One region of the Phreatobacter sp. GW821-FHT04C01 genome, then DNA from elsewhere that is predicted to be linked to it. Evidence: riboswitches for the same ligand, from Rfam matches in the RefSeq annotation. Region 1 holds a riboswitch; each other region holds the start of a gene.

Evidence for each region. Region 1 has a riboswitch for thiamine pyrophosphate ahead of AC07WJ_RS25355 (FAD-dependent oxidoreductase). Riboswitches for the same ligand answer to the same signal wherever they lie in the genome.
Region 2: it holds a riboswitch for thiamine pyrophosphate, as region 1 does, so the genes downstream of both, thiM (hydroxyethylthiazole kinase) here and AC07WJ_RS25355 (FAD-dependent oxidoreductase) in region 1, are expected to answer to the same signal.
Region 3: it holds a riboswitch for thiamine pyrophosphate, as region 1 does, so the genes downstream of both, thiC (phosphomethylpyrimidine synthase ThiC) here and AC07WJ_RS25355 (FAD-dependent oxidoreductase) in region 1, are expected to answer to the same signal.

What each region holds. Positions count from the first base shown of each region.
Region 1 covers NZ_JBWKTP010000007.1:279,980-283,249, reverse strand. Annotated here, with positions in the region: gene AC07WJ_RS25365 (thiazole synthase) at 1-140, opposite strand, end outside; gene thiS (sulfur carrier protein ThiS) at 145-342, opposite strand; gene AC07WJ_RS25355 (FAD-dependent oxidoreductase) at 333-1,355, opposite strand; TPP riboswitch at 1,344-1,469, opposite strand; gene AC07WJ_RS25350 (tetratricopeptide repeat protein) at 1,597-2,943, shown strand; gene AC07WJ_RS25345 (NAD(P)/FAD-dependent oxidoreductase) at 3,213-3,270, opposite strand, start outside.
Region 2 covers NZ_JBWKTP010000009.1:310,457-313,726, reverse strand. Annotated here, with positions in the region: gene AC07WJ_RS28990 (autotransporter family protein) at 1-806, shown strand, start outside; gene AC07WJ_RS28985 (Lrp/AsnC ligand binding domain-containing protein) at 1,242-1,478, opposite strand; TPP riboswitch at 1,707-1,816, shown strand; gene thiM (hydroxyethylthiazole kinase) at 1,813-2,592, shown strand; gene thiE (thiamine phosphate synthase) at 2,605-3,270, shown strand, end outside.
Region 3 covers NZ_JBWKTP010000003.1:153,194-156,463, forward strand. Annotated here, with positions in the region: gene thiC (phosphomethylpyrimidine synthase ThiC) at 1-1,515, opposite strand, end outside; TPP riboswitch at 1,707-1,832, opposite strand; gene AC07WJ_RS12455 (putative quinol monooxygenase) at 2,073-2,312, shown strand; gene argB (acetylglutamate kinase) at 2,479-3,270, shown strand, end outside.

The DNA.
Region 1 (3,270 bases):
GCGGTCTCGCGGCGCACCGAGACCGTGACGATCTCGGAACCGGCCGCCCGCACCGCCTCCTGCATGATGGCGGGTGACGGATAAAGCGCCGTGCCGATGAGCAGGCGCGAGGAGAAGCTGCGGCCGTAGAAATCGACCATGGCCTCAGCCGCCCTGCCGCGGCGTGATGATCTCGATGGCGTCGCCGTCGTTGAGCGCGGCCTTCGCCCAGGCGGCGCGCGGCACCACCTCGTGATTGACGGCAATGGCGAGATGGCGGTGCTGGTAGTCCAGCTCCTCCAGCAGGGCCGGCAAGCTGGTCGCCGCCGTTTCAGTTCGTTCGCCGTTGACGATCAGGACCATGACATCACCTCTCTGTCGATCAGGTCGCGTTGCAGACCTTGGTGCAGCTGCGCGAGCGTCAGTTCCGCGAGCGCCGGTGCGATGAGAAATCCGTGGCGGTAGAGCCCGTTGACGGTGATCCGCTCCCCGTCGATGGCAATCCGCGGATGGTTGTCGGGAAAAGCCGGCCGAAGCGCCGCGCCGAGCTCGACGATGCGCGCCTCGGCAAAGGCCGGATGCAGCGCATAGGCTGCGGTCATCAGCTCCATGGCCGAACGCAGGCTGACCCCCTCGCCCTCGCTTTCGATCGAGGTTGCACCGATCAGAAAGCGGTTGTCCAAGCGCGGCACGACATAGAGCGGCCAGCGCGGATGCAACAGCCGGATCGGCTGGGTCAATGTGATCTCCGATGTCTCGACCAGCACCGTCTCGCCCTTGACGCCGCGCAGGCCCGGCGCCCGGTCACGGCCGGCGAGCCCGCGGCAATCGATCACCAGCCCGGCCAGCTCGTCGGGATCGCGCGCGGCATCAAAGACGATGCGCCCGCCAGCCTCGGCGATCAGCCGGCGCAGCAGCGGCATGACCAGCCGTGGCTCGACATGGCCCTCGCCGAGGAAATGCAACGCCTCGCGGAAACGCCCCTCGAGCGCCGGCTCGAGGCCGGCAATGGCCGCCGCATCCAGGCGGACATGGCCATCCGTCATCCGGGCGAAGCGCTCGAAATCCGAGCGGTCGCGGGCATGGGCGACCACCAGCGAGCCCTTGAAGGCGAGGTCGGGCAGCGCCTCGCGCCAGAGCGCGAGCGAGCGGATGCCGAGCCGCGTGACCACATCGTCGGCACCTTCGCGCTCGCACCAGGGCGCCAGCATGCCGCCGGCCCAATGGCTGGTCGCCTGGCTCATGGCGTCGTCGCCACGCTCGAACACCGTCACCGCATGGCCGGCCCGCGCGAAGGCCAGCGCTTGCCACAGGCCGGCGATCCCGGCTCCGATGATGCTGATCGGCGCATTGCGCCCTGACGCGTCCTGACGCATCCCTGTCCCTCCGCCGGCATGATCCGGATCAGGTTCAAGGGTCGCCACGGTGCCGGCATCCAAACCGGCGTTGCAGCCTCTCAGCCCCGTCGCGGGGCTCCCCTCAGAGTTTCATGGAATCTGGGCCCCTCGCCCCGCCGCGTCAACCCCCGTCGGCGACGGTGGACAATCCCGCTCCGATGGCGTGAGCTTGGGGCCGAGCCGCCGATGCCCGAGACGGCCGCAGCAAGGAGCCGTGGCCATGCCCAGGGATTGTCGTGGACTGACCGTGACCTGCGCATCGCAAGCGGCGGCGGAGGCCTTCGACCATGCGGTGGCCGGCTATCTGACCTATCGCCTGGACACCGCCGCCCGGCTGAAGGCCTGCCTGGAGCTCGACCCGGACTTCTGTCTCGCCCATGTCCTGCGCGGCTACCTGACGCTCGCCGCCTTCAACCTCGCCGTGGTTCCGGTGGCGCGCGAGGCGCTGGGCCAGGCGAAGCGGACCGCGGCGACCACGACGACCCGCGAGCAGGCCCATGTCGCGGCGCTGGAGGCCTGGGTCGACGGCCGGCTCGATGAATTGCTGGCGCGCTGGGAGGCGATCGTCGCCGACGATCCGACCGATGTCGTCGCTTTCCGGCTGCATCATTTCAACGCCTTCTGGCTCGGCCGGGCCGAGCAGATGCTGAGCACCGTCGAAACCACCTTGCCGCAATGGGAGCTGGGACTGGCCGGACGCGGCGCCGTGCTCGCCTGCCGGGCCTTCGCCAATGAGGAATGCGGCAACTACACGGTCGCCGAGAATTCCGGGCGCGAGGCGATCGCGCTCGATCCCGGCGACATCTGGGCCACCCATGCCGTTGCCCATGTCCTGGAAATGCAGGGGCGGCGCAGCGAAGGCATCCTGATGCTGCGCGAGCTGGAACCGCACTGGCAGGGCGGCAACAATCTCAAGCATCACCTCTGGTGGCATCGTGGCCTCTATCATCTCGAACGCGAGGAGTTCGGCGAAGTCCTGGATCTCTACGACCAGGGCTTTCGCAATCTCGCCTCGCCGATCGTCGCGATGCAGCCCGACCTCTATATCGACGTGCAGAACGCCGCTTCCATGCTGTTCCGGCTGGAACTGCAGGGCGTCGATGTCGGCGACCGCTGGATCGAGCTGGCCGACAAGGCCGAAGGCCGGATCGGCGACTGCCTGAACACCTTCACCTTGCCGCATTGGATGATGGCGCTGGTTCGCACCGGGCGCTTCCAGGCCGCCGACGCCTTCCTGGCCGGGCTCAAGGCCGCGGCGGCGGGCTCGGACACGGTCGCCGGCCTCGTCCGGCTCTATGCAATGCCGATTTCGGCGGCGGTGCTCGCCCATGGCCGCGGCCGTCACCAGGAGGCGGTCGAGCTGATGCGGCCGGCGCTCGGCGGCATGTACCGGCTCGGCGGCAGCCACGCGCAGCAGGACGTGCTGGAGCAATTGTTCACCGACGCGGCGGTGAAGGCGGGTTCCATCGGCGATGTCCGGCTGATGATGGAGCGGATCGCGGGGCGCTACCCGCTGCCGCCGGAAAAGCGCATCGGCTATCGCCACGCGGCCGCGCTGACGGCGTGAGGGAGCGGCGGGTTGGTAGACTGCCGAGTGACGATGATGAGCGCCAAACGCGCCCCTTGTATGAAGAGCAAGACTGAAGTCGTGGATGGCCGGGGCAAGCCCGGCCAAGACGAAAAGTGCCTTCGAGGGCGCGCGTTGGATCGACGATCACATGACGTATCGTGCCCCCGGCCGGCGTGAGGCCCACGTCGTCTTGCCCGGGCTTGTCCCGGGCATCCACGACTTCTCGGCACCGAACTCAACCGGCCATGATTGCCGTGCCGCTGGGGCTAGCCGGCGTCCGGCTTGCTCGGCGGCGGCCCGTCGCCCGCCCAGCTCACCCCCGAC
Region 2 (3,270 bases), on a different contig from region 1:
GGCGGATCAATGGCGATGCCAATTTCGGCTCGGGCACGACCAGCACCGGGCTGTTCGGCGTGGCGGCCGGTGCCGACAAGCGCATTTCGGCGGATACGCTGGTTGGTTTCGCGCTGGCCGGCGGGGGCACCAGTTTCGGCCTGAACAACCGGGGCAACGGCACCGGCAACATGTTTCAGATCGGCCTTTACGGCTCGACCCGGCTCGGCGACGGCTATGTCTCCGCGGCGCTCGCCTATGGCTGGAACGCCTTCGAAATGAACCGGACCGCCGCCGGCGCGCCGGCCGAGACCTATATGTCGCGAGTCACCGCGCAGACCTATGGCGGCCGCATCGAGACCGGCTGGCGCTTCGGGCTGACCGGCTTCGGCGTCACGCCATACGCGGCGATCGAGGCCATCGGCTATAGCGCGCCGCGCTATGGCGAAACCTTCAGCGCGCCGGCCACCGGCGGCCTGGCGCTGACCTTCGCCGGCCGCAGCACCGTCTCGCTCCGCACCGAGCTCGGCGCCAGGCTCGACGCCAAGACCCAGGTCGCGCCGGGCAGCGAGCTGATCACCTTCGGGCGGCTCGCCTGGGGCTATCAGGCCAAGACCGACCGCTCGATCGACGCGAGCTTCCAGGCCATGGCCAATTCCGGCTTCACCGTCTTCGGCGCCCGGCCCTCGACCCATACGGCGCTGGCTTCCATCGGCGCCGAGCTCCGGCTGTCGGGCGGCATGCGGCTGTCGACCTCGATCGACGGCGAGCTCGGTGATCACCACCGCTCGATACGCGCCAATGCCGGGCTGCGCTATAGTTGGTAGGCCCGTCGGCCAGGGGCCGACCTCCCTCCATCACCATCCGCAGCGCGCGGCCCGCCAAGGGTCGCGCGTTCGGCGTTTTGGGGGAGGAAGGTGATTTGAACTTTGCATTGCTTGCGTCGGGTGATCGTTGGCGTTGCCTGCCTGTTTCGGCTGAGCTGGTCTGAAGGCTCGATGTCACCGCCGGCCGAGCGTAGCGAGGGGAAGGGGGGCCAGGAGCCGTTTCACCGCGCCCTCGGAGCATATGTCCAAGTGATTTCGCTGCGCTGGGCGACAGGCCCTGCCACTCCTGGCCCCCCTTCCCCTCCTTCGCTTCGCTCAGTCGGCCGGGGGTGACGTGGTGGTTCACATGCGTTCCGTGAAGGTCGAAGCGAAAGCTTCGTCCTTTGGGGATGATACCCTCTCGGGCGATGCCACGCTTCTCAAGCGCCCACCCGCTCAGAACGCCTTGAAGGTGATGATGGTGTGGGTGTCCTGGATGCCGGGGATGACCTGCACCTTCTCATTGACGAAATGGCCGATATCGACCTCGCGCTCGACGTAGAATTTGACCAGCAGGTCGAAATTGCCGGCGGTCGAATAGATTTCTGACGCGATCTCGCGGTCGGCGAGCTGGGCGGCGACCTCATAGGACTTGCCGAGCTGGCATTTGATCTGGACGAAAAACGGGATCATGGCGTGCCTCTTTGCCGGCGCGGAGAATCCACGATGGCGGTGCCGGCCGCAAGGGCGGCCAGGCTGTGGTCGGGGAGATTCCATGACGGCGGGGCCGGCGGCAAGGGCGATCCCGGCATGAGCCGCGAAATTCCACAAGGGCGGCACCGCGGGCGGGGGCGGCCTGCGCAAACGGGCCGTGCGCGGAGCGCTCTTGCAGGCCCGGCCGGCTTGGCCTACCACATGGGTCCTGTCTCGTCGGGGTGCCCTAAGCCAAGGGCTGAGAGGCCGCTGGAGCGGTCAACCCGTCGCACCTGAACCGGGTCATGCCGGCGGAGGAAACCGAGATGTCCGGATGGTTCGTCTTGAACGGGGGCCGGTGATGGCCGCAGCCGCGCTCGCCTGGAATGCCGCCGCCCTGCTCGACAAGATCCGGGCGCGCCACCCGCGCATCCATTGCATCACCAACGGGGTGGCCCAGGGCTTCACCGCCAATGCGCTGCTGGCGATCGGCGCTTTGCCGTCCATGACCACCTCGCCGGAGGAGATCGGCTCCTTCGTGCAGGGGGCCGACGCGCTTCTGGTCAATCTCGGCACGCTCGACGACGACAGGCGCCAGGCCATCCGGCTGGCGATCGCGGCGGCCAAGGCCAAGGCGCTGCCCTGGGTGCTCGATCCCGTGTTCATCGAGCGCTCGCCGAGCCGGGCGCTGTTCGCCCGCGAGATCGCCGGCTGCGGCCCGACGGTGGTGCGCGGCAACGAGACCGAAATCGCCGCCTTGAGCCAGGGCCAGCCGGTCGACAGCTATGCCCGCGCGCTGAAGGCGGTCGTCGCGGCCACCGCCGAGACCGACCATGTGCTCGACGGCACCCGCATGGTCGGCACGCCCAACGGCCATCCGCTGATGGCCAAGGTCACCGCCATGGGCTGCGCCGGCGCGGCCCTGATCGCGGCCTTCCTGGTGGTCGCGGACAATCCGTTCGACGGTTGCGCCTGCGCCCTGGTGGCGGCCGGCGTCGCCGGCGAGATCGCGGCCGAGCAGGCCGACGGCCCGGGCAGTTTCGCCAGCGCCTATATCGATGCGCTCTATGGCCTCGATTCCGGCAAGCTCGCCACCCGCGCCCGGGTGCTCTGAAGGGTATTTGCCGTGACGGCCGATCTTTCGCTTTATGTCCTGGTCGATCCCGAGCGGTCGCGCGGCCGCCCCTTGGCGGAGCTGGCGGCGGCGGCCGCGGCCGGCGGCGCGACGCTGATTCAGTATCGCGACAAGCGCGCGGCGACGGCCAGGATGATCGAGACCGCGCATGCCATTCGCATCGCGCTGACCGGCTCGGGCGTGCCGCTCCTGATCAATGACCGCGTCGATGTCGCGCTGGCCGCCGGCGCCGACGGCGTCCATCTCGGCCAGGACGACATGGGGGTGGCGGACGCGCGCCGGCTGCTCGGCGACGAGGCGATCATCGGCCTGACCATCACGTCGCGCGCGGAGGCCGAAGCGGCCGCCGTCGAACTGATCGATTACGCCTGTATCGGCGGCGTCTTCGCCACCACGTCGAAGGACAATCCGAACCCGCCGATCGGCATCGACGGTTTTGCCGCGATCCGCGGCGTGTTCACCCGCCGCTGGCCGCGCCTGCCGGTCGGCGCCATTGCCGGCATCGATGCGAGCAATGCCGCCGCTCTCGCCCGGGCCGGCGCCGACGGCGTCGCCGTCATGTCGGCGGTTACCATGGCGGATGATCCGCGCGCGGCCGCGGCCGTGCTGAAGGCGGCCTTTGCCGCGGGCCGGCCGGAACCGCGCCAAATCGGGAGT
Region 3 (3,270 bases), on a different contig from region 1:
GAGATCGGCGGCGTGCGCGGCGATCTTGTAGGTGATCACGCCGACCTTCACGTCGTCGCGGTTGGGCAGGCCCAGGTGCTCCTTCGGCGTGACGTAGCAGAGCATGGCGCAGCCGAACCAGCCGATCATCGCCGCCCCGATGCCCGACGTGATGTGATCATAACCCGGCGCGATATCGGTGGTCAGCGGTCCGAGCGTATAGAAGGGCGCCTCGCCGCAGGCCTTCAGCTGCTTCTCCATATTGACCTTGATCTTGTGGATCGGCACGTGGCCGGGCCCTTCGATCATCACCTGGCAGCCCTTTTTCCAGGCGATCTGGGTCAGTTCGCCGAGCGTTTCCAGTTCGGCGAACTGAGCGGCGTCATTGGCGTCGGCGATGGAGCCGGGACGCAGGCCGTCGCCGAGCGAGAACGACACGTCATAGGCTCGCATGATGTCGCAGATCTCTTCGAAATGCGTGTAGAGGAAGCTCTCCTTGTGATGCGCCAGGCACCATTTGGCCATGATCGAGCCGCCGCGCGAGACGATGCCGGTGACCCTTTTCGCGGTCAGCGGCACATAGGCCAGCCGCACGCCGGCATGAATGGTGAAATAGTCGACGCCCTGCTCGCACTGTTCGATCAGCGTGTCGCGATAGACCTCCCAGGTCAGCTTGACCGGATCGCCGTCGACCTTTTCCAGCGCCTGGTAGATCGGCACCGTGCCGATCGGCACCGGCGAATTGCGGATGATCCATTCGCGCGTGTTGTGGATGTTGCGGCCGGTCGAGAGGTCCATCACCGTGTCGGCGCCCCAGCGGATCGACCAGACCAGCTTGTCGACCTCTTCCTCGATCGACGAGGACACGGCGGAATTGCCGATATTGGCGTTGATCTTCACCAGGAAATTGCGGCCGATGATCATCGGCTCGAGTTCGGGGTGATTGATATTGGCCGGGATGATGGCCCGGCCGCGGGCGATTTCCGAACGGACGAATTCGGGCGTGATGAAGGCCGGGATCTCGGCGCCGAAGCTTTCGCCGTCCGCGATCGTCGCCTGGGCATCGGCGAGTGCCTGCTTGCGGCCGAGATTCTCACGCTCGGCGACATAGATCATCTCCTTGGTGATGATGCCGGCGCGGGCGAATTCATATTGGGTGATCGGCTGGCCCGGCAGGCCGCGCAAGGGCGGGTTCGCCACCGGGAAGGCGCGGGCCAGGTGCTTGCCGGCATGGCCGTTGTCCTCCGGCCTGATGTCGCGGCCGACATAGCGCTCGACACCGCCACGCGCGGTTACCCAGGCCTCGCGCGCCCGCGACAGGCCCTTCTCGACATCGATGACGACGTCGGGATCGGTATAGGGACCCGAGGTGTCATAGACCGCCAGCGGCGCCTCGCCGGAGCCCTCGGTCAGCGCGATCTCGCGCAAGGGCACGCGGATATCGGGGGCGGCATCAGGGATCGCGAAGATCTTGCGCGAGGCGGGCATCGGCCCGGTGGTCACGGCGGCTTTGATGTCTTTGAGAGGTGCGTTCATGACAGGTGCTCCCTTGAGGGCGCGCGTATTGGCTGGTCAGCTGGCGAGGGTCATGGCGACGCCAGCGGCATGCGGTTTCAGGCCGGTTGGCCCAGGCCTTGGCCGCGTGAGAAACTCGGGTTGGCCAACACAAACGGCCTCGTGCGCGCAGCAATGGCTGTGAGCACGAACGTTTGGCGCTGAAATAGCGAAGTCGGCATGCGTCCCATCCCTCCGCCGGCATGACCCGGATCAGGTTCAAGGGTCGCCACGGTGCCAGGATGGTCTCTGGCGTCGTGGCCTCTCAGCCCCCTCACGGGGCTCCCCTTGGAGCGGGATCGACTGTGACGCTTCGGTTCAGGAAGTCAAGGCGGGAGCGCGGCGGGCACCACGCGGTCCGGCAGGAGCGGCCGGTCGCGACGCGCGGGATCCGCCTGGTCCGAGGACGATCGACCGGCCCGCGTCAAGAGAGTAATCTGGGTGCGGGCGAGGGGCGGACCCCAGATGAGGCCAGTGCCATGGTCACCAAGGCGCTCTATGTTCGCTTGGAAGCAAAACCCGGCAAGGAAACTGCGGTCGTGACGTTCCTCAAGGGCGGCCTGCCGCTGGTCGCCCAGGAGCCGGCGACGACGGCTTGGTTTGCGATCCGGATGGGGCCGACCACCTTCGGCATTTTCGATGCCTTTCCCGACGAGGCCGGCCGTGCCGCGCATCTCTCGGGCAAGGTGGCGGCGGCCTTGATGGCGCAGGCCGGCGAACTGTTCGCCGAGCCGCCGGCGATCCAGAACCTGGACGTGCTGGCCGCCAAGCTCCCTTAGGACACGGTATCGAACCGCTTGCCGGCGGGGCGGAGCCGGCCTGGCCGCGCGTCTTGCGGGGGGCGGCCATTTGCGCGCGCCGGCCGATCTTCCCTTTCACCCCGGGCCGCAAATCGGCTAAGACCCGCAACGTTTGTCGCCAGGGAGGCGATCGCCGGAGTCCGCCATGACCGTTGATGCTCATGATATCGGCCGCGTTCTCAACGAGGCGCTGCCCTACATGCAGAAATATGACGACGAGATCATCGTGGTGAAATATGGCGGCCACGCCATGGGCGACGAGGAGGGCGCGCGGTCCTTCGCCCGCGACATCGTCATGCTCGAGCAATCCGGCATCAATCCGGTGGTGGTCCATGGCGGCGGCCCGCAGATCGGCCAGATGCTGGCCAAGCTCGGCATCAAGAGCCAGTTCGTCGACGGCCTGCGCGTCACCGACAAGCAGACGGTCGAGATCGTCGAGATGATCCTGGCCGGCTCGATCAACAAGCAGATCGTCGGCTTCATCAATGCCGCCGGCGGCAAGGCCATCGGGCTCTGCGGCAAGGATGGCGACATGGTCAAGGCGGTCAAGGTCAGCCGCACGGCGCGCGATCCCGATTCCAATATCGAGCAGGCGATCGATCTCGGCTATGTCGGCGAACCCGACAAGGTCGACACCAAGGTACTCGACACCGTGCTCGGCAAGGAGCTGATCCCGGTGCTGGCGCCGGTCGCGACCTCCAAGGAGGGCGACACCTATAACGTCAATGCCGACACCTTCGCCGGCGCCATTGCCGGCGCGCTCGGCGCCAAGCGGCTGCTGCTGCTGACCGACGTGCCCGGCGTGCTCGACAAGAACAAGAACCTGCTGAAGGATCTCTCCGTCGAGGATTGCCGGCGGCTGATCGCCGACGGTACCGCCACGGGCGGCATGATCCCCAAGATCGAGACCTGCATCTACGCCATCGAGCGCGGCGTC